DNA from 2 places in the Geobacillus zalihae genome. Region 2 is predicted to be linked to the other one. Evidence: predicted binding sites of a transcription regulator. Region 2 holds the regulator's gene; the other holds the start of a gene.
What was found. The regulator NrdR, encoded in region 2, represses ribonucleotide reductase genes. The targets are predictions, from matches to a motif close to AACACNATATATNGTGTT.

Region 1 (15,804 bases), 320 kb from region 2:
TACGCGTTCAAGCGGCTCTGGAACCGCTCCACCGCATTTATCGATCATGTTTTTGATCGTGAGAAACAGCGCCTCGCGGCTGCTGCACGCCTCGCGAAGAAGCGTGATGAGCGAAAACGAGCCGGCGAACGATTCGCGGCGGAGCGCCTTGACCGCTTCATACAGTTCCCGTTCCTCATTCGTAAACTCGATCAGCACCGGTTCAACGTGGCGCTTCGCCCATTCGATCGGCGTATCGGCGCGGCGGTTGCGGATCATCACTTTGTTGACGAGCGCTTTTAAATGGTCGTTCGTCTGTACGGCCCGCGTTTTTCCATACGTTTTGGCAAACTGTTCCGAGCTGCCTAAATGACCGGGTTTCAACAGCGAGACGAGGTTGAAAATTTCTTCGATCCGGTTTTGGATCGGCGTCGCTGTCAGGAGCAAACAAAACTTCTTTTTTAAATTTTGCACAAACTCGTAGTTTTTCGTTTTGTTATTTTTCAGTTTGTGCGCCTCGTCGATGATGATCATGTCGTACGACTGCCCGTAGATGATGTCACGGTGCGGCGGTTTTTTCGCCGTGTCGATCGAGGAAACGACGATATCGCACTGCTCCCAGACGTAGCTCTTTTTCTGCTGGACGGCCGGGATGAAAAATTTTTCGTTCAACTCTCTCACCCATTGCGAAACAAGGGAGGCGGGAACGAGAATCAGCGCTTTTTTCACAAGGCCGCGAATCATATATTCTTTTAAGACGAGCCCGGCCTCGATCGTTTTTCCAAGCCCGACTTCATCCGCCAAAATGGCTTTGCCGTTCATCTCCTCGACGACGCGGCGCGCCACTTCAAGCTGGTGCGGAAGGATCGTCAAGTGGGGCAGGTGTTTGGGCGCCTGCAAGCCATGAAATTCTGGGACGCTTAAATGATGGGCGGCCTCAAGCGCCAGTTCGTACATTTCCCAGCTCGCCCACGGACCGTCTTTTTCGACGCGTGCCAAAAATTCCTCCTTCCATGTTTCATCCATTTCAAGGTCAATGTTCATGGCGATCCCCTTCCCTTGTTGCGAATGTTTATATAGATTGCATGTGGTATGTTGGGTAAAACAAGAACATTATTATGACTAATTGCCATGAAAGTTCGATTATTTCCTATTGCCCTTTGACTGTGATTGATGGTAGTATAAATTTAGAACATTCTCATGACTCGTTGATCAGGGTGTTTGTTAGTATGCCCGATATGGAAACAATTTATTGATGGGCGGATGACGGCAAGGGGAGAGACTACGGAATGTAGCGCCGAAGGAGCAAGCGGAAACGCGAATCTCTCAGGCAAAAAGACTCTTGCTTGACGCAGCTCTGGAGAGCGCCTGCGTTCACGCAGGCCACCCAAGAGGAAACCGATCGGCCCCATGGACCGCGAACGGACGCGCCAAACGGGCCGGCGGGAAACTTTCAGGTGCCAGGACAGAGCCCCCTTACTTGTTGATAGGGGGAAGTCTGTCCTTTTTTGTGTGACGTGGATCAAAGGAGGGAATCAGATGCTAAAGCGCACGCCCCTATTCTCGGTGTACGCCCGTTACGGCGCCAAAACGATTGAATTTGGCGGCTGGGAAATGCCGGTGCAGTTTTCCAGCATAAAGGAAGAACATGAGGCTGTAAGAACGCGCGCCGGGCTGTTTGACGTCTCCCATATGGGGGAAATTGTCGTCCGCGGCCGTGGGAGCCTCGCGTTTTTGCAAAAGCTCATGACCAATGACGTCGCCAAACTGCGGCCCGGCCGGGCGCAATATACGCTCATGTGCTATGAGGACGGCGGCACAGTCGATGATTTGCTCATCTATCAAAAAGGAGAGAATGACTACTTGCTGGTCGTCAACGCGGCGAATACGGAAAAAGACTTCGCTTGGCTAAGCGGGCATGTTGAGGGCGACGTCGAGCTTCAAGATGTATCGTCCGAAACGGCTCAGCTTGCCTTGCAAGGGCCGGCAGCGGAGCGCGTCTTGCAGCGATTGACGGATTTTGATTTGGCGGCGCTGCGCCCGTTTTCATTCGCTGACGGCGTCGAAGTCTCGGGCGTGAAGGCGCTCGTTTCGCGCACCGGCTATACGGGGGAAGACGGGTTTGAGCTATATTGTAAAGCGGAAGACGCCGCCGCGCTATGGGAGGCGATCCTAGCGGCCGGAGCTCGTGACGGCGTTCTCCCATGCGGACTGGGGGCGCGCGATACGCTCCGCTTTGAAGCATGCCTGCCGCTTTACGGTCAAGAGCTGTCCGACTCGATTTCACCAGTTGAAGCCGGGCTTGGTTTTGCCGTCAAAACGGAAAAAGAGCCGCCGTTTATCGGCCAAGCTGTATTGAAACGGCAAAAAGAGGAAGGGCCGCCGCGCCGGCTCGTCGGCATTGAAATGATCGACAGAGGCATTCCGCGCCACGGATACCTTGTATTTGCCGACGGCGAAGAGGTCGGGTTCGTCACGACCGGCACGCAGTCGCCGACGCTGAAGAAAAACATCGGCTTGGCCTTGGTGAAAGCGGATGTGGCTGCCATCGGCCGGGAGGTGGAGGTGGACATCCGCGGCAAGCGGCTGAAAGCGAACATCGTGCCGATTCCGTTTTACAGGCGGGCCAAGTGACGATTCCAAAGCGACAAGGAAAGGGGAAAAACGCAGTGCTCCATCGTTATTTGCCGATGACGGAAGAAGACAAACAGGAGATGCTGAAGACGATCGGCGTTGCCTCGATTGACGACTTGTTTGCCGATATTCCAGAACAAGTCCGCTTCCGCGGCGAGCTGAAGGTGAAACCGGCCAAATCCGAGCCGGAGCTGTGGAAAGAGCTTGCGGCCTTAGCGGAAAAAAACGCCAGCGTAAAACAATACGTTTCCTTTTTAGGAGCCGGGGTGTACGACCATTATATTCCGGCTGTCGTCGACCATGTCCTGTCGCGCTCTGAATTTTATACGGCCTATACGCCGTATCAACCGGAAATTTCCCAAGGCGAGCTGCAGGCGATTTTTGAGTTTCAAACGATGGTGTGCGAGTTGACCGGCATGGATGTCGCCAACTCGTCGATGTACGACGGCGGCACGGCGCTTGCCGAAGCGGTGCTTCTTAGCGCCGCGCATACGAAGCGGAAGAAAGTGCTCATCTCGACCGCCGTTCATCCGCAATATCGGGAAGTCGTGCGCACGTACGCCAAAGGACAGAAGCTCGAAGTGAAAGAAATTCCGTATGACGGCGGCATCACCGATCTTAAGGCGCTTGAAGCGGAAATGGGGGATGATGTGGCGTGCGTTGTCGTCCAATACCCGAACTTTTTTGGTCAAATCGAGCCGCTGAAAGCGATCGCGCCGCTTGCGCATGAAAAGAAAAGTTTGTTTGTCGTCGCCAGCAACCCATTGGCGCTTGGTGTGTTGACTCCACCCGGAGCGTTTGGCGCCGACATTGTGGTCGGCGACATGCAGCCATTTGGCATCCCGACGCAATTTGGCGGCCCGCATTGCGGCTATTTCGCTGTCAAAGCGCCGCTCATGCGCAAAATTCCAGGCCGTCTTGTCGGGCAGACGACCGATGAGGACGGGCGCCGCGGGTTTGTCTTGACGCTTCAAGCGCGCGAACAGCACATCCGCCGCGATAAGGCGACATCCAACATTTGCTCCAATCAAGCGTTAAACGCCTTGGCCGCTTCCGTTGCGCTGTCGGCGCTTGGCAAGCGGGGCGTGAAAGAAATGGCGGCGATGAATATGCAAAAAGCGCATTATGCGAAGGTGGAACTTGAAAAGCGCGGACTGTCGTCGCCGTTTGCCGGTCCGTTTTTCAACGAGTTTGTCATCCGGCTTGGACGGCCGGTTTCTGATGTGAACGATCGCCTGCTCGAAAAAGGAATCATCGGCGGCTATGACCTTGGGGCTGACTATCCGGAGCTTGCCGGTCATATGCTTGTTGCTGTCACCGAACTGCGGACAAAAGAAGAAATCGATCGGTTTGTCAATGAATTGGGGGATGGCCATGCGTAACGATCAACCGCTCATTTTCGAACGAAGCAAGCCGGGGCGCATCGCCTACAGCCTGCCAGCGCTTGACGTGCCGGCTGTCGATGTCAGCGAGCTCGTGCCGGCCGATTATCTTCGCACTGAAGAGCCGGAGCTCCCGGAAGTGTCGGAGCTTGACTTAATGCGTCATTATACGGCGCTCTCGAAACGAAACCACGGCGTCGATTCCGGGTTTTACCCGCTCGGGTCGTGCACGATGAAATACAATCCGAAAATCAATGAAAACGTCGCCCGCCTCGCCGGGTTTGCTCACATTCATCCGCTTCAGCCAGAGAAAACGGTGCAAGGGGCGCTTGAGTTGATGTACGACTTGCAAGAGCATTTAAAAGAAATCACAGGCATGGATGCGGTCACCTTGCAACCGGCGGCCGGCGCCCACGGCGAATGGACCGGGCTGATGATGATCCGTGCTTACCATGAAGCAAACGGCGACTTCAACCGGACGAAAGTGATCGTCCCGGATTCAGCGCACGGCACGAACCCGGCGTCGGCAACGGTCGCGGGTTTTGAGACGGTGACGGTCAAATCGACCGCCGATGGACTTGTCGATTTAGAGGACTTAAAGCGCGTCGTCGGTCCGGATACAGCGGCGCTTATGCTCACGAATCCGAACACACTCGGGCTGTTTGAAGAGCATATTGTCGAAATGGCCGAAATCGTCCACAAAGCCGGCGGCAAGCTGTATTATGACGGCGCGAATTTAAACGCGATTCTTGGCAAGGCGCGCCCGGGGGACATGGGCTTTGACGTTGTTCATTTGAACTTGCATAAAACGTTCACCGGCCCGCATGGCGGCGGAGGCCCAGGCTCGGGCCCGGTCGGGGTGAAAGCCGACCTCGTTCCGTTTTTGCCGAAGCCGGTCATCGAAAAAGGGGAAAACGGTTATTACCTTGATGATGACCGTCCGCAATCGATCGGCCGCGTCAAGCCGTTTTACGGCAATTTCGGCATCAATGTTCGGGCGTACACGTACATCCGCTCGATGGGGCCGGACGGCTTAAAAGCGGTGAGCGAATATGCGGTGTTAAACGCCAACTATATGATGCGTCGGCTTGCTGAGTATTACGATTTGCCGTATGACCGCCATTGCAAGCACGAGTTCGTTCTCTCTGGCCGCCGGCAAAAGAAACTCGGTGTCAGAACGCTCGACATCGCCAAGCGACTGCTTGATTTCGGGTTTCATCCGCCGACGATTTACTTCCCGCTCATCGTTGAAGAATGCATGATGATCGAGCCGACGGAGACGGAGTCGAAAGAGACGCTCGACGCGTTTATTGACGCCATGATCCAAATCGCCAAAGAGGCGGAGGAAAATCCGGAAATCGTTCAAGAAGCGCCGCATACGACCGTTGTGAAGCGACTTGATGAAACGACCGCGGCGCGCAAGCCGATTTTGCGCTATCAAAAACCAAAACATAGCGACAACTGATGTTTGAGCATTGATGAGCGCTCGCTCCCTAACGGAGCGGGCCGTTTCTTTGTACGACGGATGAGTCATTGACAGAAATGTTGAATTAGTTTATTATATAAACTAAGATCAAGAAAGAAAAAGCATGTGTCCATATGGAGAAGTTAGCCTTAACAGTCGGTGCACGGGCGCCCGACGGCTTGGGCGAAAAAGCTGATGGTCAAGAGTCGAACACGGCAGGAATCGACGGATGCAGCAACCGCCATAATAGCGAGGCGCCCCTGCCCTTTCGCAAGACACATTCGATCAATCAAATGAAAAGGATGACAGAGACGTGCGGACAGGAAACATTTCTCTTGTAAAAAAAATGAATAAACAGCTCGTCTTAAAATTGATTCGCGACCAGCATCCGATTTCGCGCGCCGATATCGCCAAGACAACCGGATTGAACAAGGCCACTGTCTCCGCGCTTGTTGACGAACTGATCGCCGAGCATTTCGTCCATGAAAGCGGAATCGGCGAGTCAACCGGCGGGCGCCGGCCGCTCATGCTTCGCTTCAACGCCGACGCCGGCTCGCTTATCGGCGTTGAGCTGGGGGTGAACTATTTGTATGCCGTGTTGACCAATTTAAACGCGGACATTCTTTGGGAGCAACGGCGTTCGTTCCGCCCGTCTGAAGGGCAGGAGGCGATCATCGGCGAAATGATGGAGCTCATCGAGGCGGCCATCCGCCGGGCGCCGGCGACGCCGTACGGCGTGATGGGAATCGGCATCGGCGTGCCGGGCGTCGTCCATACCGAAAGCGGGACCGTTGTGTTTGCTCCGAACTTGCGCTGGGACGATGTCGCCTTGGCGGCTGTTTTGCGGCAACGGTGGCCTGAGCGTCCTGTCATTGTCGAGAATGAGGCGAAACTGGCGGCGCTTGGAGAAAAGTGGTTCGGCGCCGGCAACGAGTTCGCCCACTTTGTTTACATCAGCGCCGGAATCGGCATTGGCGCCGGCGTCGTTCTTCACCATCAGCTCTATCGGGGTGTCAGCGGCCTAGCTGGTGAAATCGGCCATCATACGATCGATGTCAACGGCATTCGCTGCAGCTGCGGCAACATCGGCTGCTGGGAAATGTATGCGTCGGAAAAATACATTGAACGCCGTTTGGCTGAAGAAGGGCGTTCCGAATGGCTCGATGAACGCTTTTCCATCGCTGCGATGGCGTTGGCAGCAGAAAGCGATGAACAGCTGGCGCGCATTTTGGAGGAAACAGGGCGCTATCTCGGCGTTGGATTGTTGCAGGTGATTTATGCGTACAATCCAGAAGCGGTCATCATCGGCGGCCCGCTTGCCCAAGCGGGCGAGTATGTGATCGGTCCGGCGCGCCAAGAAGTGAGAAAGCGAATTCTCGTCAAAAAAGAAAGCGAGCCGTCCATCATCTCCTCCAAGCTGAAAGAGAAAAGCTGCGCCATCGGCGCGGCTGCTTCGGTGCTTGAGGCGGTCGTCCTGCCGCCGGAATTTGCGGCGGTCTAGCGCATGCGAAAAGAGGCGCCTGCCTGTTTCGGCAGAGCGCCTTTTTGGTTAACGGGCTACGCTTTTTTCTTCACTTTCCCGGTCCATGTTTTAAATCCGCCTTTTAAATGGTACAAGTCGCGGTATCCTTTTCGGTAGAGCATTTGCGCGGCCCGCCCGCTGCGCAGTCCGTTTTGGCAGTACAAATAGATCGGCTGGTCTTTGCGCAATTCTTTCATGCGCACGCGAAGCTGCGTGAGCGGGATGTTGCGCGCCCCTAAAATATGTCCAGCCGCAAACTCATCCGGTTCGCGGACATCAATCAATTGCGCTTTCCGGTAGCCGGCGCGGAATTCTTCTTCCGTCAACGATTTGACAATTCGTCTTTGCCAAATGTATGTGATCACCGAATAAATGATGATCGCGCCGAGAATAATGAGCAATGCTTCCACCCCATCATGCCTCCCTTCGCTTCGTCTGCTATTTCCTATTATATAAAGTCGCCGCCGGGAAGCAAAGAGATTTTCGCCATGCCATTTTTCTTTCCTTCACCGGCGTTGTTTGCTAAACTAATAAAGGCGGCCAAAAGCGTCCCGCCCCTTGGCGGTGGTCGACAAGCCGCCGCAGCGTTTAGAGTATGGAACAATAGAGAAGGTGGAACGATGGCAAAAGAAGTATGGCGCTTTATCGATTCCGGCTATTGCCCGCCGGCGTTCAATATGGCGCTCGATGAGGCGCTTCTCGATTGGCACAGCGAAGGCAAAATTCCGCCGACGATCCGCTTTTATGGCTGGAATCCGCCGACGTTGTCGATTGGTTATTTTCAAAAAGTGGAGAAAGAAATTGATTTAGAGGCGGTCAAACGGCACGGCCTCGGCTTTGTCCGTCGGCCGACCGGCGGGCGCGGCGTCCTGCACGATAAAGAATTGACATACAGCGTGATCGTCTCCGAGTCGCACCCGGCGATGCCGAAGACGGTGACGGAAGCATACCGCGTCATTTCCCAAGGCATTTTAGAGGGATTTCGTTATCTTGGATTGGATGCGTATTTTGCCGTGCCGAGGACAGAAGAAGAGAAAGCCGATTTGCGCAGCCCGCGTTCGGCTGTTTGTTTTGACGCGCCGTCATGGTACGAACTTGTCGTTGAGGGGCGGAAAATCGCCGGCAGCGCGCAAACGCGGCAAAAAGGCGTCATTTTGCAGCATGGTTCGATTTTGCTCGATTTGGACGAAGACTTGCTGTTCAGCTTGTTTAAATATCCAAACGAGCGGGTGAAAGAGCGTCTGCAGCGCGATTTTAAAAAGAAGGCGGTCGCGATCAATGAGTTGACGAGCCGCACGGTGACGATCGAGGAAGCGAAAGAGGCGTTTTACAAAGGATTTGAAAAAGGATTGAACATCGTATTGGAACCGTACACGCTCACCGCCGAAGAGCGGGCGTACGTCGAAGAGCTGGCGCGGACGAAATACGAAAGCGACGAATGGAACTTCAAGCGCTGAGCAGCGACGCGGTAAATCGTTCGTTTTCCGGCAAAAACAGCGGCACTCCCCCGTTTTTCTCCGCTTTTCGCCGTGTTTTGTTTTTTTTTTTTTTGCTTGACAAAATGAAATCATTTGTTCTCTTTAACAATATATAGTATGATTTTCATAAAAAATCATACTATATATTGTTTTTTTCTGTTTGATATGGTAAGGTAGAGAAGACAGGACAACTTTGCCAAAAACATGAGAGATTATATAAAAGAGGAGAGATAGGAGAATGACGGTGGCGTCATCCGAAAAAATGAAGATCAATATTGACAAGCTGAACGAGGATATCCGCCTATTTCCGCAAGTGCATCCGATTACGCCGGATATGCACATCACCCATAAAGGCGTATCCCGTTTGGTCATGCTTGACCGGTATTCATTCAAAGATACGGAGAAGCTGACGCTCACACCGGGCGACTTCGTCGTGTTGACGATCAAGGAGGATCCGAAATTCCCGGCACGAGGGCTCGGGTTTATCGTCGACATCGATTGGGAGGCGAAAAAGGCGCGCGTGTTGATTGAAGACGAATACCGGCACGTGCTCGAAGGGGAAGAGGCGGAGACCGGCATTGTGGTTCGGTCGCTCGACATTATTGATAAGCCGCTCGAGATTTTCTATGAGCAAATCGCCAAGCGCAATGCGACCGGGCTGGCGGCGGTGGAAAAGACGGAAGAAAAGCGGAAAGAGTGGTTCGAAAAGTTTTATCAAGAGCTCGCAAGCTTGAATTTTGTTCCGGCCGGCCGCGTGTTGTACGGGGCGGGTTCGGGCAAGGAAGTGACGTATTTCAACTGCTATGTGATGCCGTTTGTGAAAGACTCGCGCGAAGGAATTTCCGAACATCGGAAGCAGGTGATGGAAATCATGAGCCGCGGCGGCGGCGTTGGGACGAACGGCTCGACATTGCGGCCGCGCCATACGCTTGCGCGCGGGGTGAACGGCAAATCGTCCGGGTCGGTCTCGTGGCTTGACGATATTGCGAAGCTGACCCACCTTGTCGAGCAAGGTGGCTCCCGCCGCGGCGCCCAAATGATTATGCTTGCCGACTGGCACCCGGACATTATCGAATTCATCGTCTCGAAAATGCAAAACCCGCGCATTTTGCGCTACCTGCTCGAAAATATGGAAGACGAAGGCATCAAAAAAGCAGCGCGCGACAAACTGAAATTTACGCCGCTCACCGAGCGGGAGCGGGCGATGTACGAAGCGATCGTCCGATACAAGAACGCGCCTGACTACGGCGGTTTCACCGAAGACATCATCAAAGACGCCGAAGAAAAACTGCGCACCGGCGGTACATATACGGTGCACAACCCAGACTTTTTGACCGGTGCGAACATTTCCGTCTGCTTGACGAAAGAGTTCATGGAAGCGGTCGAAAAGGACGAAGAATACGCGCTCCGCTTCCCGGACGTGGAAACCTATTCCGAAGAGGAAATGCGCATTTACAACGAAAAATGGCATGAAGTCGGCGATGTACGCGAATGGGAGAAAATGGGCTATCGCGTCCGCGTCTACCGGAAAATCCGTGCCCGCGAACTGTGGAAGCTGATCAACATTTGCGCGACGTATTCGGCCGAGCCGGGCATTTTCTTCATCGACAACGCCAACGAAATGACGAACGCCCGCGCGTACGGGCAAAAAGTCGTTGCGACCAACCCGTGCGGGGAACAACCGTTGGCACCGTATTCGGTGTGCAATCTGGCCGCCATTAACTTGGCGAACATGGTCGACAAAGAACGGAAGGTCGTGGACTACGAAAAACTGAAACGCACGGTCGAAATCGGGGTGCGGATGCAAGACAACGTCATTGACGCCACGCCGTACTTCCTTGAGGAAAACAAAAAACAAGCGCTCGGCGAGCGCCGCATCGGCCTTGGCGTCATGGGGCTTGCAGACTTGCTCATTTACTGCGAAAAAGCGTACGGCTCTGAGGAAGGAAACCAGCTTGTCGATGAGCTGTTCCGCACGATCGCCACGACCGCATACCGGGCATCGATCGAGCTGGCGAAAGAAAAAGGCAGCTTCCCGTTTCTTGTCGGCGAAACGGAGGAAGAGACGCGCAAGCTGCGTGAAGCGTTCATCAACACCGGCTACATGAAACGGATGCCGGAAGATATTCGTCAAGATATTTTGAAATACGGCATCCGCAACTCGCACTTGCTGACGGTGGCGCCGACAGGATCGACGGGAACGATGGTCGGCGTCTCAACCGGGCTTGAGCCGTACTTCTCGTTCTCGTACTACCGGAGCGGGCGCTTGGGCAAATTTATCGAAGTGAAAGCGGACATCGTCCAAGAATATTTGGACAAACACCCGGAAGCCGACCCGAACCACTTGCCGCCTTGGTTTGTGACGGCGATGGACTTGCCGCCGGAAGCGCACGCCGATGTGCAGTGTATCATTCAACGCTGGGTCGACTCGAGCTTGTCGAAAACGGTCAACGCGCCAAAGGGCTACACCGTCGAGCAAGTGCAAAAAGTGTACGAGCGTTTATGGCGTTGCGGTGCGAAAGGCGGAACCGTCTATGTCGACGGCAGCCGCGATGCGCAAGTGTTGACGTTAAAGGCTGAGGAGAATCGGATTGAAGAGCAACTTGAACTGCTTCCAGAGGAGCTCGAGGAAAAAGAGACGAAACGCGCCGTTGTGCTTGTGGATACGATTCAAGATGTGCGCGCCACCGATGTGACGATTGGTTCGGAAGTTGGCAATATTTGTCCGATTTGCCGCGAAGGGACGGTCGAAGAGATCGGCGGCTGCAACACGTGCACCAACTGCGGCGCGCAGCTGAAGTGTGGCCTGTAATGGTGATACGGATGGGTTTGGATGGATGAAACGCTGGTTTCCGTAGAGGAACCGGCGTTTTTTTTACATAAAAGGCAAAAGCCAAAATATAGTGGTAAAAGGAGGGAACGAAAGGGGGAGCGTCATGATTGTTCATGTCGTAAAGCGCGGGGAGACGCTTTGGCAGTTGGCTCAGCGTTACGGCGTTCCACTCGAGCGGATTGTCGCCGCCAATGAACTGAGCGACCCGAACCGGCTAGCCGTTGGCCAAGCGCTCGTCATCCCGGTTCCATATCGTTACCATACGGTCCGCACAGGGGAAACGTTATGGCAAATTGCGCGCCAGTATGGAGTGGCGGTCGAAGCGATTATACAGGCGAACCGGATCACGAATCCGTCGCTCCTTTATCCAGGGACAACGTTGTTCATCCCAGCGCGCATCCATACGGTGCGAAGCGGGGAGACGCTGGCGCAAATCGCTTCGTTCTACGGAGTGACGGTTCAGCAGCTGATCGAAGTAAACGATATTACCGATCCGAACCGGATCGTCCCCGGACAGCGGCTCATCATCCCGCCGGCGAAGCCGCTCATCGAGGTGAACGCATTTACGGTGGACCAAGGGGAGAAAGGAGCGGAGCAAGTGCGCGAAGTCGGCCGCCATTTGACCTATGCCGCGCCATTCGCCTACACGATCCGCGCCGATGGCGGGCTCAATCCGATCAATGATACAGCATTCATTCAGGCGGCTTATGCCGCCCGTGTCGTGCCGATGATGACGATCACGAACTTTACGTACCAAGACCCGGGCTCGAGGCTGGCGCAGACGATTCTGGCCGACGTTGCGCTGCAAACGCGATTGCTTGACAACGTCATTCAAGTGATGCGAGCAAAAGGGTACCGCGCGTTGAATGTCGATTTTGAAAATGTCTATCCGTCCGACCGCAAGCGGTATAACGAGTTTTTGCAGCGGGCGGCCAACCGGCTTCACGCCGAAGGGTATGTTTTATCGACGTCGCTGGCGCCCAAAATAAGCGCTGAACAAAAAGGGCTGCTGTACGAAGCGCACGACTACCCAGCCCACGGACGCATCGCTGATTTTGTTGTCCTTATGACCTATGAGTGGGGCTACCGGTTTGGGCCGCCGCAAGCCATTTCGCCGGTGAATCAAATTCGGCGCGTGCTCGATTATGCGGTGACCGCCATTCCGCGTAGCAAAATCATGATGGGGTTTCAAATTTATGCCCGCGACTGGGTGCTGCCGCACGTGCAAGGGCAAGAGGCGGAAACGTTCAGTCCGAAAGAGGCGCTAGAGCGCGCCATTCGCTACGGGGCGTCCATCCAATACGATGCGGCGGCCGCCTCGCCGTTTTACCGGTACACGGACGAGCAAGGCCGCCAGCACGAAGTATGGTTTGAAGACGCCCGCAGCGCGTTGGCGAAATTTGAATTGGTGAAAGAATACGGATTGCGCGGAATCAGCTACTGGGTGCTCGGGTATCCGTATCCGGAAAACTGGGTGCTGTTAGAAGACAATTTCCGCATTCGCAAGCGGGGATAAGCGGTTCGAGCGTATGCGCCGGTCATCGGGCATGCGCTTTTACTTTGTTTCTTGGAGTTCGAGCCGCTTTTTTAGCTGATAAATTTCCAGATCGTGCTGGCCGATCTTATGGTTTAAATATTCAATCGCAATGTTCGCGTTGCGCCAATCATGTGACAATATCTCGAACATGCGCCGATGGTCGGCCAGCTCGTCCTCGATTTTTTTGAAATGGCTGCGCGTCTCGATAATGAAATGGTCCAACTTTTCCTCGAGGCGTTGTTGCTGTTCTTCGAGGCGTTGTTGCTGTTCTTCGAGGCGCTGTTGTCGTTCTTCGAGGCGTTGTTGTCGTTCTTCGAGGCGTTGTTGTCGTTCTTCGAGGCGTTGCTGTCCGGCTTCTAGGCGGTCGAGGCGTTCATGAATGGGCTGCAACTCCTCTTTCAGCACCGAGCGAAGCAATTCGACAAGCTCGTGAGACATTCTGCATCCCTCCTTTCAGTTTAGTTTTATTGTATCATTGCGTTCATGAGCTGTCATGGCAAATCGCAAAGGTGTGCGAATGTTTTGCAGGGCAATCTGTATGTTGGAACGAATATAGTAAGCGAAAGGATCGAGTTTCTAGTTGATGGAATTCAATGGCATGAAGAGAGCGAAGAATGTTGTGAAAAGTCGAAGAATAAGGGAGATGATCAAGTTGAATTTCACATGGGTCGCTGAACGGATCGGTATCGATTTGCATGTGATTGACTTGAAAAAAGAGGATGATCGACGATGGATGAAGGCGCTCATTTGGCCCGAACATAAAGACCGGCGCCAATTGTTTGAAAAGGCAGCCCGATGTCTGGAACAAACGCCGATTCGTCTGATCGAGGGAGACGGGGTTGAACTTCTCTCTGATCTTGTTGCACAAGTTCCGTCCGATACCGTTGTTTGCATCTTCCACACGCATGTCGCGAACCAAATGTCAGATGAGGCAAAGCGTGGATTGCTTGAGCAGCTTCGTGAAATCGGCCGCCAACGGGATTTGTTCCATGTGTATAACAATATGTGGGATCCGAAACTGCATCTGGATCGCATGATCAATGGCCGAGAATGCCGGCAAATCGTTGCCGAAACCGACGGCCATGCCCGCTGGTTTCGTTGGGAGGCGGATGGATGTGGATGAGGAGGCGACAAGGAAACGAAAAAAGAATTCCAAATAAAGTAAGATAACGACTCCCCCGTTCTCGTCCATACTAAACTGTAAAGATGGACGAAATGGGGGAAAACGATGAAACCGTTTGTGCCAAAACTTGTGTATTTCGAACCGGAGGCGTTGTCGTACCCGCTCGGAAAGGAATTGTACGAGAAATTTACACAAATGGGAATCGAGATTCGCGAGACGACATCGCACAACCAAGTGCGCGGCATTCCGGGAGAGACGGAGCTGGCCCGGTATCGAAATGCGAAATCGACGCTCGTTGTTGGCGTGCGGCGGACGCTGAAATTTGATTCATCGAAGCCGTCCGCCGAATACGCCATTCCGTTGGCAACCGGATGCATGGGTCATTGCCATTATTGCTATTTGCAAACGACATTAGGAAGCAAGCCATATATCCGCGTGTATGTCAACTTGGACGACATTTTCGCCCAGGCGCAAACGTATATTGACGAGCGCGCACCTGAGATCACTCGTTTCGAGGCGGCATGCACGTCCGACATTGTCGGGATCGATCATTTGACCCATTCGCTGAAAAAAGCGATTGAATTTATCGGCGCGACCGACTACGGGCGGCTCCGATTTGTGACGAAGTATGAGCATGTCGATCATTTGCTTGATGCCAAGCATAACGGCAAGACGCATTTTCGCTTCAGCGTCAATTCCCGCTATGTCATCCGCCATTTCGAGCCAGGGACGTCCTCTTTTGACGCGCGGCTTCAAGCCGCGCGCAAAGTGGCCGGTGCCGGCTATCAGCTCGGTTTTGTTGTTGCGCCGATTTACCGGCATGACGGCTGGGAACAAGGGTATTTTGAATTGTTTCAGGAGCTCGCCCGGCAATTGGAAGGAGTGGATTTATCTAGTTTGACGTTTGAGCTCATCCAGCATCGGTTTACCAAGCCGGCCAAGCGGGTCATCGAGCAGCGTTACCCGAAAACCAAGCTCGATTTGGACGAATCGAAGCGCAAGTATAAGTGGGGGCGGTACGGCATCGGCAAATACGTGTATCGTGACGAGGAGGCGCAGGAGCTGGAGGAAACCATGCGCTCGTATATTGCTCGCTTTTTTCCATCGGCCCAAGTGCAGTATTTTACGTAATGTTCCCTTCATGGTATAATAGGATTGATTGCTATTTTTTGTTTGCCTGGGCGGCCGACTGGCCCGGCAGCGTCTAGCCGAAATGGACAGGGCGGCCATGTTCATGAGAGATGCTGACGGCCGCTGCACTTGTCTGCGGCAGACAAACGTGATGGGAGGGGACAAACGTTGCCGACACCAAGCATGGAAGATTATATTGAGCAAATTTACATTTTGATTGAAGAAAAGGGCTATGCCCGTGTCTCTGACATCGCTGAAGCGTTGTCCGTCCATCCCTCCTCGGTGACGAAAATGGTGCAAAAGCTCGATAAAGATGAGTATTTAGTGTATGAGAAATACCGCGGACTCGTCTTGACGCCAAAAGGAAGAAAAATCGGCCAGCGGCTCGTCTACCGCCATGAGCTGCTTGAGCAGTTTCTCCGTTTGATCGGTGTCAGCGAAGAAAACATTTACCGCGACGTGGAAGGGATTGAACACCATTTGAGCTGGAACGCCATCGACCGGATCGGCGATTTGGTGCAGTATTTTCAAGAGGACGAACGCCGCCTTGAAGCGCTGCGCGATGTCCAAAAGCGCAATGAACAAGGAGAGTAAGCCGATGCTTGCTCTTTTTTGTTTGCCGTACTAAATGCCCTCCTTTTTTCTTACATATGTATAAACGGCAAAAAGGGGGAGGCGGCGGTGGACATTGATCTTGTCTTTTCCGGCGGCGGGGTGAAA
Region 2 (15,804 bases):
TTCTTTGCGGACGATGTCCAAATTTTCTTTGACAATCTTGCGCATTTCCGCTTCGATTTTCGGGAGGTCGTCTGGCGTCAGCTTACGCTCCATGTCGATATCATAGTAAAAGCCGTTTTCAATGACCGGACCGACGCCGAGCTTGACGTTGCCATACAGCCGCTTGATCGCCTGCGCCATTAAGTGGGCGGTGCTATGGCGCAAAATGTCAAGCGCCTCCGGCATGTCTTGGGTAATGATGACAAGCTCGCCATCTTCGTGAAGCGGCGTGCGCAAATCAACGAACCGGCCGTTCAGTTTGCCGGCGATCGCTTTTTTCTTCAGCCCCGGGCTGATCGAGGCAGCGATGTCTTCCGTCGTCGTCCCCTTCGGAAACTCCTTTTCCGCCCCATCTGGGAACGTGATGCGAATGACGTCTGGCATTGGCAATCACTCCTTTGTCATGATGATGAAAATGGAAAAATAAAAAAACTCCTCCCTCCTAAAGGGACGAGTTTTCATCGTGGTTCCACCCTTCTTCCCATGGCAACGCCTCGCCATGCCATGGCTCAACAAGAATAACGGTCGTCCACCGGCGGCAACTACTGGGCGTTGCGTTCGCTGCCGCAGCTCTGAGGGGGTAAGCGCATTTTTCGTGTTAGGAAGGTTCCAGCCGCTGCCTTCCCTCTCTGGAAACCGTAAAAATGCGCCCATGTCCTCGTCATCGCTTGTATTCATCCATATTCATGACGTCATTATAGCGAAAACAGCAGGAAAAATCAAGCTTCTCCCCCATTTCCAGCGTTGGCGGCAAACAAGCGGGAAAAATCGGCGCGGCGGCAGACGATCAGCCGTTCTTGAAACACGTTTTGCAGTGTCTGCACCATGCCGTCATCCGGATGATCGGTGTACAGCTCAATTTCCGCCGGAGCGAGCGAGACAAGCGGAGCGAGCACCGATGCATCAATATACATCGGCTGGCTGAAGACGAGATGGCGGTCGATCAACTGTCTCACTTCCGCCGCCGACAGCTCCCGCCGCTCGCTGTCGTAAAATACGAAGTGCGGCGGATCGTGCACCAAATACAGGCGCGGCCATTGCGGCGTCCGGCCAGCCAGGCAGTCGCGCAGCATTTGCACAAAATTTTGATACTCCTGCTCCAGCTTGTATTCATCAATCGCCAGCTCGACATAATGTTGGAGGCGCTCCATATACGGCTTTAACCGGAACGTAACGAACGAAGAAAACGAAAATGACAAGCCGTCGCGCAAAAAGGAGGCAAAAGCGTCGCGCAACATCACGGTGCGCGAGGCGGCAAACGCCGCGCTTTTCCGGTAATCGCGCCGCTCGCCGTCCAAAAATGAATGAGCGAGGGCCAAAATTTGCTGCTGTTCTTCGACGTCGCGGAAATAAAAAACATTGGCAATGATGGATAGCAGCAGCCGGTCTTCCATCACCTCCTGCATAAACGCCGTCATCGCTGGGATGATATGCTCCTCAAGCACACGCTTCTCCTCGCCCTGTATGTAAACCGCCACGGTTTTGTTCCCGTCATAAGCGGCATGAAACAGCGGACCGTCATCCGGTTGCCGGTGATCTAGCAGCCCAACCAATTTTTCCGCCTCGCTTGCCTCGTCAAAATGGATTTCGATCACCCGCTGTCCCCCCTTTAGCCCGAAAGGCATGCTTGGTTTATATATATGGGGACAACGGGCTGTTTAGACTAAAAAACCACAAAGCTTAGCGGCGTTCATTGTTCGAGGAGAGGGTGCCCCAAAAGGATCGGGACACCCTTTCTTATTACCGTATACAGGCATAAAACAATTAAATTAAGAAACAATATGTTGTGTTTTGTTTAAGGGAAATTACCCTTTTGGGTCAGCCCCAGTCGGCAAACGAACCGCTTGCCGACTACGGCAGAAAAGCTAGAAACAGAACCTGCTCAACTAGTTTTTATGGGTTAATCAACATGCCTGTGCAAACGGCAACGTTTCAAATCGCCTTTATATATTTTGCTCGCGGCGGTTCGGTCCAGTGATTTCAATCGGATAGGCCAAATAGCGGATTCGCTCCATAATGCGCGCCGCCTTCACCTTCTCTTCTTCGCCGCGCTGCGAATACGTCAAATGATGGGCGAGCTGCTGCATATCAAAGTTCGACGTGAAAAACGTCGGCAAGTTTTCAAACATCCGGTATTGCAAGATCGGGCCAAACACATCATCGCGCACCCAGCTTGACATCGCCTCCGCCCCAAGATCATCGAGCATCAGCACCGGCACTTTTTTGATATAATCAAGCTTTTCGTTCATCGTCTGGTCTTGAAGCGAATGTTTCATCTCACGAAACAGCTCGGGCACGTAGACGATCAGCGACGAAACGTTTCGCTTCGCCAGCTCGTTGGCGATCGCGGCGAGCAAATACGTTTTGCCCACCCCAAACGATCCGTGCAAATACAAGCCTTTCATTTTTTTCCCTGGCTCGTATTCCGCCACAAACCGCTCGGCAAATCGGATCGCTTTGATCCGCCCATCGTCATTGAGATCGACGTCAGAGAGCGAAGCACGCAAGATTTCGCGCGGCATGAACATGCTTTGAATGAGCGACTCTTGCCGTTTTCGCTCGTCATGCTGCACTTTTTTTGGGCAGCGGTCGTACTCAACGTCGATCCTTCCACCGTTGACCACCAAATTTGGATGGTACCCCGGCAGCATGTTGTTGCATCGCTCAAGGCCCGGACATTGGCGGCAATTCCCGTGCTGCTCGATGAACTCATACAGCTTCATCAAGCTGCGGTCAACCGCATCGGCCGACAATTGCCGTTCGTGCGCCCGCAAAAACGGCTGCACGTCCGGATGCTCCAAAATGTAGCGTTTCATTTGTTCGTAGCGTTGTTTAAACCGTTGATTGCCAAGCAACCGCTGCAACAGGTGGTTTACTCGTTCCATGGCTTTTCCCTCTATGATTCATCACGGTATTTTTTCAGCCGTTCCTCAAGCTCTTTGCGCGCCTGTTCGACGTCAAAATCATCATCATCCGGCTGGCTGTAATCCATGTTCAGCCAGTCCGGGACGATTTCCGTGCGCACGACTTTGCGCACCGTCCGCGTCCCTTTTTCCTTTTCGTTCGCCCAGTTTTGGTATGTTTTCGCCTCTTCTTTCGCCAGCTCCATGGCTTCCTTCACGGTTTTCACCTTTTTGCGCGCCCAATGGCTGGCGATTTTTTCTACATATTTTTTCGACAGCTTCATATTCGTCCGGAGCATGACATAATAAATGAGCACGTTGACAACCCCGGGGAGCAGCTGTTGCTTAAACATCACATCTTCGATCAGCTGCAAATCAGCCAGCGACGGCTCAGCGCCGCCTGAAATCTCTTTCAGCAGCTGGCGCGGGGAAATTGTTTCCAGCTGTTTCATTAGTTGCTCCTCTTTTGTGCGCGGTTCGATGTTTTCCATCGTCCGGTAGGCGAGCGGCTGCACTCGTTCGACGAGGCGCGGCTCGACACCGCCATGTTCGAGCTCATACCATTCGCGCGCCGCCCGGCGCAACGCGTCAATATCGATATGATAGGCCGGATCGATGACGCCAAGGACCAGTTTTTGCATCTCAAGCGGCGGAATGCCGTATAAAAACGCCAGCTTTTTAATCGCTTCCTTCACTTTCGCTGTCACCGCTCGGCGCGGCACAAGCTGCTTGGACAGGCCGGCAAAAAACAGCTCAAAGTCGAATACATCATCATCAAGCACATACGACGCCTCATCCCGCCTGATGTGATCCTTCCCTTCAAGCAGCTCGGGCCCGGCTTCTTCGCTGAGGCCGGCGACGATTTGTTCAGCGGGCACGGCCGAAAACACGTCGGAAAACGACCGCGTCACCTGGGTGAATTTCGTTTCATCAATGGACGGACGGGCAAAAAAGTTGCTCAGCTGGATAAACAAGTGGCGGCCGACTTGCCGGTGCAAAAAAACGCTCAACATCTCGTCGCGGAAAAACTGGTCTGGCGCCAACGGCGGGCGCAGCTCATAAAGAAACAGCTTCGGTTCATCCGCCTCTTTAGCGTGGACGTATGTGTCGAGCAGCCCGATTCCTTCGAGTTTCAACCGTTCGCTGTAAATGTCCGGCAGTCCGCACTGCATGAGCGCCATAAGCCGATGATGGGTCGCTTCCTGGCCGTCAAGCAGCTCAAGCTCCCCCCAAAGCGTCATATAAAGCGCCAACGCCCGGCAGCCGATGAGCGGCTGGTAAAGCAGCGTCAGCACTTTACGGTCCACCTCTTGCAACACCCCACGGCTTTGCACGGTATAACGGTCGACAGCAATCAGCTCTTTCCAATGGTGTTGCATCGCTCCGACCTTCCATTTCGCCGTATTCGTTTCAAACCGGCTCTCCCCTTTCCTGCCGAAAAGACGTTGAAAAAAAGGGCTTGCCGCCTAACGCCAAAGCCCTTTTTACCGTTGCCCTTTTTTGATCAGCTCTTTCAGTTCTTCAATGAACACATTAATATCTTTAAACTGCCGATAGACGGAAGCGAAGCGGACATAGGCGACCTCATCGATGTGTGACAGGCGCTCCATCACCATTTCGCCGATCGTTTCGCTTTTCACTTCCGAGACGCCTTGATTGCGCAGTTCGCGCTCAATTTCCTGCGTCACTTTTTCAAGCTCCTCGAGCGCCACCGGCCGCTTCTCGCACGCTTTGATCAAGCCGCGCAAAATTTTCTCCCGGCTAAATTCTTCGCGCGTCCCCTCTTTTTTCACAACAATCAGCGGCGGCTCCTCGATCCGCTCAAACGTCGTAAACCGATAATGGCACTGTTCGCACTCCCGCCGGCGGCGGATCGAACGACCCTCTTCAACCGGGCGCGAGTCAAGCACGCGCGTGCCTTGATGATGGCATGAAGGACATCGCATAACATCCACTCCGTTGATCTTCTTATTTTCTATCATACCGGAATGGACGAAAGCAGACAAGATATAGTTAGCTGTTCAGTCCGGAACCGATATAGGGCAGGCGGGCGTCGAGCTTCCGATACAAATCGAGAATGACCGCCCGGCTATGCCCAAAATCAAACGGCAATAGCTTCGTCTCCGTCGTCGCGGAAAAGTCGACCGCCGTTTCAAACGGCCGCACGGAAATGACGGTAGCGACGATAAACAACTTTTTGCCGCGCCTTGTTTGTGCACAAATTTCGCCGCGCTCTTCGGAAACAGAAACGAGCTCGGCGCCAGGCAGCGACGAGAGCAGCTCCTTGACCGCATCGATCACAGCGCGGTTCGTCGCTTTGTAATAATGGCTTCTTAGCTCTTCATCTTCATGATTTTCCCGCGTTTCACAATGGTTTGTGAAGGCGTATTTGAGTGTTTTCCACATGCTCATTGCCACGTCTCCCTAGTCATTCTTTTTCTTCCATCATACCATGATTTTCGCCGCTGTTGTACCGCCGAGGGCGCAAAAAAAGGAGCGTTTCGCTTACGCTCCTTTCGGTTTATCATGATCCAATTACAGCGCCTGCGCCTTTTTCACTTCGATTGGGCGCATGCCGCGCGGAAGTTCGATCGTTTCCCGCGTTTGCGCGCCCAGCATTTCGGCAATGTAATCGGCGGCAATCGTCGGGTCTAAATGGCCGCATGTATACACATCAATGCTCGCATAGCCGTGTTCGGGAAACGTGTGAATCGTCAAATGCGATTCCGAAATAATGACGACCCCGCTTACGCCTTGCGGAGCGAATTTATGGAACGCCACTTCGCGAATCTCCGCTCCCGACTTTAACGCGGCGTCAACGAACGTTTTTTCAATAAAATCAATATCATTCAGTTTGTCAAAGTCGCATCCCCAAAGTTCCGAGATAACGTGACGACCCATCGTGTCCATGAAAAGAATCCCCCTTTAACCAATTTTCTCAAACAAATAAAAAAACAGAAGGTGAGTTGCAAAATGGCATGTATAACTACCACGGGGGAAAGTTAGTCCTAAGAGGTCCTAACCCTTTAAGTAGTCACATTACCCTTGCCGTTAAGAAGTTCACGAGACATAGTATACTTTGTTTAGGGGGTTTTTGCAACAGGCTTTTTTAATTTTTTTGCATAAAAAAGAGAAAAAGCGCCCACGCCCGCACCGTGGCCCGATCCGTTTGTGCGGATCGCAAAAGCCATAGCGCAGGCGGCGCGCTTCACATCGAACCGCTGTTACGCATTGACGCTGAGACGCTCATTCATTTTGGCCGCGACAAGATGGGCTAAATCAACGACGCGGCACGAATAGCCCCATTCATTGTCATACCAAGCGAGCACTTTCACTTTTCGCCCTTCCATCACCATCGTCGACAGGCCGTCGATAATCGCAGAATGCGGATTCGTATTGAAATCGATCGAGACAAGCGGCTCCATCGTGAAATCCAAGATGCCTTTCAATGGGCCGTTGGCAGCGCGGATCAGCGCCTCGTTCACCTCATCAACCGTCACATCGCGCTTCAAGTCGACGACCAAGTCGACGAGCGAGACGTTCGGCGTCGGGACGCGGAGCGCCATGCCATGAAGCTTCCCTTTTAAATGCGGCAGCACTAGGCCAAGCGCTTTCGCCGCTCCCGTTGTCGTCGGGATGATCGACTGCGCGCATGAGCGGGCGCGGCGCAAATCTTTATGCGGGTTGTCGATGTTTTTTTGGTCGTTCGTATACGCGTGAACCGTCGTCATCAGGCCGTTTTCAATCCCAAACGCTTCATCGAGCACTTTGACGACCGGAGCCAAACAGTTTGTCGTACACGAGGCGTTCGAAATGATGAAATGGCGGTCGATGTCAAGCATATGCTCGTTGACGCCAACAACGATCGTCACATCTTCATTTTTGCCCGGGGCGGTTAAAATGACGCGCTTCGCCCCTGCCTCAAGGTGAAGGCTCGCCTTTTCACGATCGTTGAATTTTCCGGTCGCTTCAATCACAATATCGATATCAAGCTCTTTCCACGGCAGCTGTTTCGGGTCGCGCGAGTTTAACAGCCTCACTTTTTTGCCGTTGACGAGCAGGCCGTCTTCCAAGGCGATGACCTCACCGTCAAATTTGCCGTGGTTTGAGTCATATTTCACTAAATGGGCTAACGTTTCCGGCGGATAGCTGGCGTTCACCGCCACAATGTCGAGATCAGGGGAATTGATGGCGCGCCGGAACACCATCCGTCCGATTCGTCCGAAACCGTTAATCGCCACTTTCGCCTTCATTCACTTTGTTCTCCTCTCATATATGTTATACTATTTTCTTATATTTGTATAAATAGTATATCATATTTTTAGGGAATGTGGAGAACAAAATGACTGAAAGCGAACAAAAAAGACTCCTATTTTTCCAAGGCGTCCCATTGTTTCAAAATAGCCAACAGCTGACGGCGTGTCTCTTCCCTCGTTCCGTTATTGTTGATGACCGCGTCGGCCCGCTTCATTTTTTCCGCCAGCGGCCATTGAGCGCAAATGCGGGCGCGCGCTTCTTCCTCAGTGAACCCGTTCCGCTCCATCAGCCGGCGAAGCTGGATGTCATCGTCAACATACACGACAAGTACTTTATCGACCCAGGATGTCAATCCGCTTTCAAATAAAAGCGGAATGTCCAATACGACCGTTTTCGCCCCGGAACGGACGAGCGCTTCTTTCTCCGCGAGCATTTTCTGACGCACCGCCGGGTGAACGATGGCGTTTAGCTTTTTCCGTTCTTCTTCGTCGTTGAACACGATCGCCCCGAGTTTCGCCCGATCGATCTCTCCATTTGTCTGCAAAATGCCCGGACCGAAGGCGGCGACAATCTGACGGTAGGCGTCTTCCCCCGGTCGGACGACGGCGCGCGCCGCTTCGTCAGCATCAATGACCGGAAGGCCGAGCTCGCGCATCATCGCGCTCACCGTGCTTTTGCCGCTGGCGATCCCGCCGGTCAATCCGATCGTCAACGTCATGGAACCCCTCTCCTTTTTACACGCCGCCTAGCGCTGGCAGCGCGGGCAATAATGCGTGCCGCGGCCGGCGACGACCGTTTTTTCAATCGGCGTGCCGCATCGTTTGCATGGCTCTCCTTTGCGTCCGTAGACGAACAAGCTATGCTGAAACGCACCCGCTTCCCCTTGCGTGTTCACGTACGTGCGTACCGTGCTTCCCCCTTTCATGACCGCCTCGCCGATCGTCGCCACCATTTCCTCATGCAGGCGCTCGATCTCTTTGCTGGAGAGAGAGGCGGCCGGCCGGCCGGGAAGAATGCCGGCGCGAAACAGCGATTCGTCGACATAAATATTGCCAAACCCAGCCACGACCGTCTGATCAAGGAGCAACGCTTTGACCGACCGTTTCGTTTTCACCGCCCGCTCCGCCAATACAGCTGGGGAAAACGCCGGGGAAAGCGGCTCCGGCCCAAGCTCAGCAAGCGGCGGCCGACGGTCAGCTTCTTCTTTGGCATAAACGTGCATCGTTCCGAACTTGCGCACGTCGCGGTAACGGAGTTCGCTGCCGTCCGTGAAGCAAAACACGACGTGCGTATGCGGTTCGAGCGGCTCGAGGGCAGAAGCAACGGCGTAGCGCCCTTCCATGCGCAAATGGGAAATGAGTGCATCGCGGTCGAGCAGGAATTTCAAAAATTTCCCTCTCCGTTCCAAACCACGCACCGTCTGTCCGATCATTCTTGCCGCAAACGCCTCGGGGTCTCGCGGATGGCGGATGATGTTCGGCCAAAAGATGCGCACATCCTCAATCGTTTTTCCGACAATAAGCGGCAAAAGCGTACGACGGATCGTTTCCACCTCCGGCAATTCCGGCATGGCGATCCCCCCTTTCCTCCGTTTTCCTGCATCGTTCCTGCCGACGCTTTCACATTGACGCCGGTTCATCCGCCGAGAGAAAGATTCTCCATGGGGCGGCAGCTGTTTCGCTCCCATTCATCGAGTTGCAGCCGAGAATCGTCGCACCGAAAGATTCTGCCTAAAAGGCCGGTGAGAAACGCTGATTTTCACAAAATCGGTCATGTTGGTTGAGAAGGACGGCTCGATGTTCAAGGCTTCCCAACTGGAGAAGAGTCGTTGTGAAACTGCTTTTTCATTCCATCACAGGCCTTCTTAGGGATGCCGGCGCTCCACACCAAGACTTCTCTTTATTTCGCGTCATACCACGTCGAGCCATAATGGTAATCGACTTTGAGCGGCACGCGAAGTGTGACCGCTTGCTCCATCACTTCCGGAACGAGCCGGCACAGCCGCTCCATCTCTTCTTTCGGCGCCTCCAAAATGAGCTCGTCATGCACCTGCAGCAAAAGGCGCGCTTGCAGCCGCTCTTCCTTCAGTCTGGCGTTCAGATCGATCATCGCCTTTTTAATAATGTCAGCGGCGCTCCCTTGAATCGGCGTGTTCATCGCCATCCGTTCAGCAAAGCTGCGGACGTTGAAGTTGCGGCTCGTGATATCCGGCAAATAGCGGCGCCGATGCAGCAGCGTCGTCACATACCCTTTCTGTTTTGCTTCTTGCACAATGTTTTCCATATACCGCTTCACGCCAGGGAAGCTTTCGAAGTAGCGCTCGATGAATTCAGCCGCCTCTTTGCGCGAAATATTTAAGTTTTGCGCCAAGCCGTAATCACTGATCCCGTAAACGATCCCAAAGTTGACCGCCTTCGCCTGACGGCGCATGTTGGGCGTCACTTCGTCCTCGCTCACTTGGAAAATGTCCATCGCTGTTTTCGTATGGATATCCAAATCGCGGCGGAACGCTTCCATTAAATTGTCATCTTCCGCAATATGGGCGAGGACGCGCAACTCAATTTGTGAGTAGTCGGCGGCGAAAATGAGCCAATCAGACTCCGACGGCACGAACGCTTGGCGGATTTTCCGTCCTTCCTCAAGCCGAATCGGAATGTTTTGCAAGTTCGGCTCCGTCGAGCTGAGCCGTCCGGTTTGCGTCAACGCCTGATTGAAAATCGTATGCACCTTCTTTGTATCGGGTCGCACGACTTTCAGCAATCCTTCAATATACGTCGACTGCAACTTGCCAAGCTGGCGGTAATGCAAAATGTTTTCCACGATCTCGTGATAAGGCGCAAGTTTTTCAAGCACATCCGCCGAAGTGGAGTAGCCGGTTTTCGTTTTTTTCAAGACGGGCAGCTGCAGTTTTTCAAATAAAATGACGCCGAGCTGTTTCGGTGAATTGATGTTGAATTCTTGGCCGGCGAGCTCATAAATGCGCTGCTCGACCGTGCCGAGCTGCTCGGCGAGCTCTTTGCCCATCTGTTCGAGCCGCTTCGTATCCACTTTCACTCCGGCAAATTCCATTTCCGCCAAAATCGAAGACAACGGCTGCTCGAGCTCGACGAGCAACCGATCTTGTTCGTTGCGGCGCAGCTCATCCAAAAACGGCCGTTCGAGCTCCCAAATCGCCGCCGCCTTGCGGACGAGATGCTCGGCGAGCACTGGCTCATCCGGCACGGCCCGCTTCGCCCCTTTGCCATACACCGCTTCATCCGGGCGCACCGCTTCGTATTGCTTCATTTTGGCTGCGGCAGCTACATCATCAACACCTTGCGCCGGATCAAGCAAATAGGCGGCCAGCAATAAATCAAAGGAAACGCCGCATAGCTCAATTCCTTTCCATTTCAAGGCGACTGCCGCGCGCTTTGAGTCAAACATGCTTTTTTTCTTCGTTTCATCACCAAGCCAGGCGACAAACTGCGGATCGGCAAGCGCCGTCTCCGGGCGCAGGAAAAACCGTCCATGTTCGTTGACCACAGCGATGCCGACGATCGGCGCATCATGATAATTTTCCTCGACCACTTCAACGACAAGCGCCGCCTTGTCGGCAAGCATCTCCTCCGTCACGCGGTCAGCAAGCGTAAATGCCATCTTGGCAAGCGGTTTTTCCTCTTCTGATGACGGCGATTCCATTTTCTCTAAAAACGATTGAAACCCAAGCTCTTTAAATAAAGCGACCACTTTCTCCCGGTCTTCCCCTTGATAGACGATGTCATCAAGCGAGAGCTCGACCGGGGCGTCGCGGCGAATGGCGGCGAGCTTTTTGCTTAACAGCGCCATCTCCCGGTGTTGGCGCAGCGTTTCTTTCAACTTTTCGCCTTTGATCTCGTCAATGGAGGCAAGCACATTTTCGACCGTGCCGAATTGCCTGAGCAGCTTGACCGCCGTCTTTTCCCCGATGCCCGGCACTCCGGGGATGTTGTCCGATTTGTCGCCCATCAATCCTTTCAAATCAACGATTTGTTCCGGAGTTAAGCCGTATTTTTCGCGGACCGTCTGCGGCGTGTATGGTTCGATATCGGTAATCCCTTTTTTCGTAATGTCCACCGTCACATGGGGGGAGGCGAGCTGGGTCAGATCGCGGTCGCCGGAAATGACTTTCACCTCAAACCCTTCCTGCTCAGCGCGGGCGGCAAGCGTTCCGATAATATCGTCCGCTTCGTAGTTCTCGAGTTCATAGGCGGGGATGCGATATGCCCTCAGCAGCTCGCGCAACAGCGGAAACTGCTCCGACAGCTCCGGTGGCGTCTGCTGGCGCCCACCTTTATACTCTTGAAACGCTTCATGCCGGAACGTCGTTTTCCCGGCGTCAAACGCGACAAGCATATGAGTTGGCTCTTCTTCCGCCAAAATTTTATTCAACATCATCGTAAACCCGTAGACGGCGTTCGTATGGATGCCTTTGTCGTTATGCAAAAGCGGCAAGGCAAAAAAGGCGCGGTACGCCACGCTGCTGCCGTCGATTAAAACAAGCTTTTTTTTCAATCTCATCCCTCCTCGGATGCTTCCTTGTCCTATTGTACCATGCCTGCGGCTTGCCTTGAACGCTCTCCCACCATGATGGGAGGCGCCGATTCATCCCCTGCTTACGCTCACGCTGAAAAATGGGAGGCTTCTCAGTTGGAGATGATCAAAAGAAGCCGGCTACCGTCCCGGCTTTGGAAAATGGATCGTGAACACGGTGCCGCGCCCCACTTTGCTCGCTACGGTAATATATCCATGGTGAGCCTCAACCAAATGTTTCACAATCGAAAGGCCCAACCCCGTTCCGCCGGAATCGCGGCTGCGCGCCTTGTCGACGCGGTAAAAACGCTCAAAAATGCGCGGGATTTCCTTTTCCTCAATGCCGATTCCGGTGTCTTTCACATGGATCAGCACTTCTTTCTCCGTCTCTTCCGCCTCGACAGCGACCCGTCCGTGCTCCGGCGTATACGTGATGGCGTTGGCGAGCAAGTTCAGCAAAATTTGCTTCATCCGATTTCTGTCACCGCGGATGACAAGCCCGGATGGCGATTCGATATGCAAATCAATTTGTTTTTCCGCCGCTTTTTGGCGAAACACAGCAGCCGCTTCGGCGATGACTTGAGCGATATCCACGTCTTCGAGTTGCAGCTGAAATCCGTGCTGCTCGATTTTCGACAAGTCCAACAGTTCCTCAACGAGCGTTTGCAGCCGTTCGCTTTCTTTTAAGATGATGGTCAAAAAATGTTCGAGCGCCGCTTCATCCTTCATGGCGCCATCCAATAGCGTTTCGGCGAATCCTTTGATGGACGTCACCGGCGTTTTCAATTCGTGCGAAACGTTGGCGACAAAGTCTTTGCGGATTTGCTCAAGACGCTTCAGCTCCGTAATGTCGTGAAACACGACGACAATCCCTTTCCATTCGGCGTTCGTGCCAATGATGGGAGCCCCGTATACATCGAAATGTTTCCGCTCGATGCCAATCGTCAGCCGCATATGCCGGCGCATCGTCGTTTCGGTGATGAAAATATCATCGATAAACCGGACGATGTCGCCATGCGGCAGCACATCGGCGTACGGACGGTGTAAACAATCCGACGGATCGAGATGAAACTGAGTCTGGAACGCCCGATTGATGAGAGAAATATGTCCGCGGTGGTCAATAAACAACAGGCCGCTGCCGACGTTTTCAATGAGCGTGTGAAGCCGATCGGTCTGAATTTCCCGCGCCCTGCTCATCTCCTGCAAATGGCGGGCCAGCCGGTTGATCGAGCGCACAAGCATCCCGGCCTCGTTATATTCACCATCGGGCACACGGGCGGCGTAATTGCCTTTTTCCAGCTCAAACGCCACTTTCGTCGCTTCTTCAATCGGCTTCATATATTGATTGGCGATTTTCCAGACGAGAGCGATGATGACAACGAGCGCCATCCCGAGGCTGCTCGTGAGCACGCCCCAAATTTGCTCGTTTACTTTTTGGAGTGAGCTCGTCGGTGTGCTTAACACGACGTACCCGCTCCGCTCACCGCGCTCGTACGGGACGATGTAGTAATAGACGTCGTTTGTTTTTTCAATCACGGAAAAACGGGGAAACTGCTTTTTGCGCAAAATCGCGCGGACGATGCGCTCATGGTCTTTGTCGCTGATCGCTGCGACGCGACCGCTGTCAAACCGCACCCGTTCTTCTTTATCGAGCACGGTGATGCGGGACGACAGCTCATTCCCCATTTCCTGCAAATCGGCGCGGATTTGCTCGAGCGGTTCATTTTCAAGCAAAATCGCAAGCGCTTGGGCCTCTTTTTCCATCCGTTTGTTCATCGTCTCGGCGTAAAAATCTTTCAGCAATTGCCCGAGCAAAAGCCCGAGGGCGATCAACACCGTGGCGATGAGCGTCACGAGCCAAAACAAAAGGCGGGTGCGGAAGCTATTCATGCCGCTTCGGTTCCTCCAATTTGTAGCCAAGGCCGCGCACCGTTTTAATGTACATCGGTTTTTTCGTATCGGTTTCGATCTTCTCGCGCAAGTGGCTGATATGGACGTCGACAATGCGTGTATCGCCGGCAAACTCGTAGTTCCACACGGCGCTGAGCAGCTGGTCGCGCGTCAACACCCGCCCTTTATGGCGAGCCAAATAAAGGAGCAACTCAAACTCTTTCGGCGTCAGCTCAAGCGGCTTGCCGCCGATCGTTGCTTCATAGCGTTCCGGAAAAATTTCCAGCTCGCCAACAACAAGCCGCTCGCTCGATTCAGCCGCCGGCTGAACGATCTCCGTGCGGCGCAAAATCGCCTTGACGCGGGCAATGACTTCGCGCGGGCTGAACGGCTTTGTCATATAGTCGTCGGCGCCAAGCTCAAGACCAAGCACTTTGTCAAATTCATCATCGCGAGCCGTCAACATTAAAATCGGCGTCATGATTTGCTGCTGGCGAAGCCGCTTGCACACATCAACGCCGTCAAGCTTCGGCAGCATCAAGTCCAAAATAATGAGCGCCGGCTGCTCGGACGCTACTTTCACGAGCGCCTCTTCGCCATCGTGAGCGGTCACGACGTGAAATCCGGCTTTCTCCAAATTGTACGACAACAGAGTCACAATCGGCTGTTCGTCATCGACAACTAAAATTTTTCGTCCCATGCCGCTCCTCCATCCCGTCCAATGGTTTCTGCCTTTATGATACCACAATTGACGCCATGATTCGGACAAAAAAAGAAAAAAGGGCGGTTTTCCTGCGGACAGGTTGCCCGCGGAAAACTGCCTCTCGCGTTTGGTTGGCTTCCTTTGGCGGAAAGCGGCATAAAACTCCCCCTTTGTTTCGAAGTGGGGGGCTGCTTTCAACATGAGGTCAAAAGTTCTCGAGCACCCGCCCGTCTAGGCGCGGCAACGTATGCGGCGGGCAGACAGACAGCGTTCCGTCAAGCACCGTTTCCGCACCGCGCGTCGCCATGACGGACAACGTCACGCAATGGCCCGCCTCATCGACATCGGCGACTTCGAGCAAAAATTCGAGCGTTTCATAATGATAAACGGGGCGGAGAAAGCGAAGATCCTGCCGCGTAATGTAGCTGCCCGGGCCTGGCAAATATTTGGAGACCGCGGACGTGATCATCCCCGTCAACATGACCGGCGGCACGACCGGTTTTCCAAACGGCGTCTGTGAAGCATAATCATGCTGGATATAGAGCGGATTGGCATCATCCGTCAGCCCAAGATAAAGAAGCAAGTCTTTGTCTTCGATGGCGGCTTGGAACACGAGCTTTTCCCCCGCTTGAATTTCCCCGATCCGTCTCCCGAGCTTTCGTTTTTTCAACATGTTCCCACCCCTTCGTTGTCTAGAAAGCGCTTTCATTGACTGTGGGCAAAAATCCGGGGCAATACCCGAATTTTTGCCTCGCCGCTATTCCAGCATGCGCATGACATTTTTAACGGATTCGACGGATTTGGCGAGCGCCGCTTTTTCCTCTTCGGTCAGCTCGAGCTCGATCACTTTCTCGATGCCGTTGCCGCCGAGGATCGTCGGCACGCCCAAATAAATGCCTTCATAGCCGTATTCGCCTTCAAGGTAGGCGATCGCCGGCAAAATGCGGCGCTGGTCTTTCAAAATCGCTTCGACCATTTCGACAAGCGAGGCGGCCGGTGCGTAGTAGGCGCTGCCGTTGCCGAGCAGGTTGACGATTTCACCGCCGCCTTTGCGCGTCCGCTCAACGATGGCGTCCAAACGATCTTTCGGAATGAGTTTTTCGAGCGGAATGCCGCCGGCGTACGAGTAGCGGACGAGCGGCACCATGTCATCGCCATGGCCGCCTAAAACAAACCCAGTGACATCTTTTACCGAAATGTTCAGCTCCTCGGCGACGAACGTGCGGAAGCGCGCCGTATCCAAGACGCCCGACTGGCCGATGACGCGGTTTTTCGGAAACCCGGACTCTTGAAACACCGTGTATGTCATGGCATCGACCGGGTTCGTCAAGACGATGATGTAGCAGTTCGGCGAGTATTTGACGACTTCCTTCGTCACTTGCTTCATAATTTTTTGGTTCGTCGTCACCAAATCGTCGCGGCTCATGCCCGGCTTGCGGGCGATGCCTGCTGTGATGACGACGA

Region 1: a site for NrdR is predicted at 8,596-8,613, ahead of QWV57_RS12340 (vitamin B12-dependent ribonucleotide reductase). Genes of this name have one in related genera too.

What each region holds. Positions count from the first base shown of each region.
Region 1 is NZ_CP129217.1:2,436,181-2,451,984, reverse strand. It holds gene QWV57_RS12375 (DEAD/DEAH box helicase) at 1-1,023, opposite strand, end outside; glycine riboswitch at 1,243-1,331, shown strand; gene gcvT (glycine cleavage system aminomethyltransferase GcvT) at 1,519-2,613, shown strand; gene gcvPA (aminomethyl-transferring glycine dehydrogenase subunit GcvPA) at 2,649-3,995, shown strand; gene gcvPB (aminomethyl-transferring glycine dehydrogenase subunit GcvPB) at 3,988-5,460, shown strand; gene QWV57_RS12355 (ROK family transcriptional regulator) at 5,774-6,961, shown strand; gene QWV57_RS12350 (rhodanese-like domain-containing protein) at 7,018-7,392, opposite strand; gene QWV57_RS12345 (lipoate--protein ligase family protein) at 7,603-8,439, shown strand; gene QWV57_RS12340 (vitamin B12-dependent ribonucleotide reductase) at 8,699-11,272, shown strand; gene QWV57_RS12335 (glycoside hydrolase family 18 protein) at 11,397-12,809, shown strand; gene QWV57_RS12330 (hypothetical protein) at 12,849-13,268, opposite strand; gene QWV57_RS12325 (DUF2332 domain-containing protein) at 13,474-13,953, shown strand; gene splB (spore photoproduct lyase) at 14,059-15,084, shown strand; gene mntR (transcriptional regulator MntR) at 15,253-15,678, shown strand; gene QWV57_RS12310 (patatin-like phospholipase family protein) at 15,766-15,804, shown strand, end outside.
Region 2 is NZ_CP129217.1:2,751,279-2,767,082, forward strand. It holds gene thrS (threonine--tRNA ligase) at 1-423, opposite strand, end outside; T-box leader at 483-713, opposite strand; gene ytxC (putative sporulation protein YtxC) at 759-1,634, opposite strand; gene dnaI (primosomal protein DnaI) at 1,983-2,924, opposite strand; gene QWV57_RS13925 (replication initiation and membrane attachment family protein) at 2,936-4,321, opposite strand; gene nrdR (transcriptional regulator NrdR) at 4,427-4,888, opposite strand; gene QWV57_RS13935 (aminotransferase class IV) at 4,956-5,354, opposite strand; gene speD (adenosylmethionine decarboxylase) at 5,478-5,852, opposite strand; gene QWV57_RS13945 (glyceraldehyde-3-phosphate dehydrogenase) at 6,167-7,195, opposite strand; gene coaE (dephospho-CoA kinase) at 7,312-7,917, opposite strand; gene mutM (DNA-formamidopyrimidine glycosylase) at 7,945-8,769, opposite strand; gene polA (DNA polymerase I) at 9,099-11,735, opposite strand; gene pnpS (two-component system histidine kinase PnpS) at 11,889-13,637, opposite strand; gene QWV57_RS13970 (response regulator transcription factor) at 13,630-14,337, opposite strand; gene QWV57_RS13975 (MaoC/PaaZ C-terminal domain-containing protein) at 14,546-15,013, opposite strand; gene mdh (malate dehydrogenase) at 15,098-15,804, opposite strand, start outside.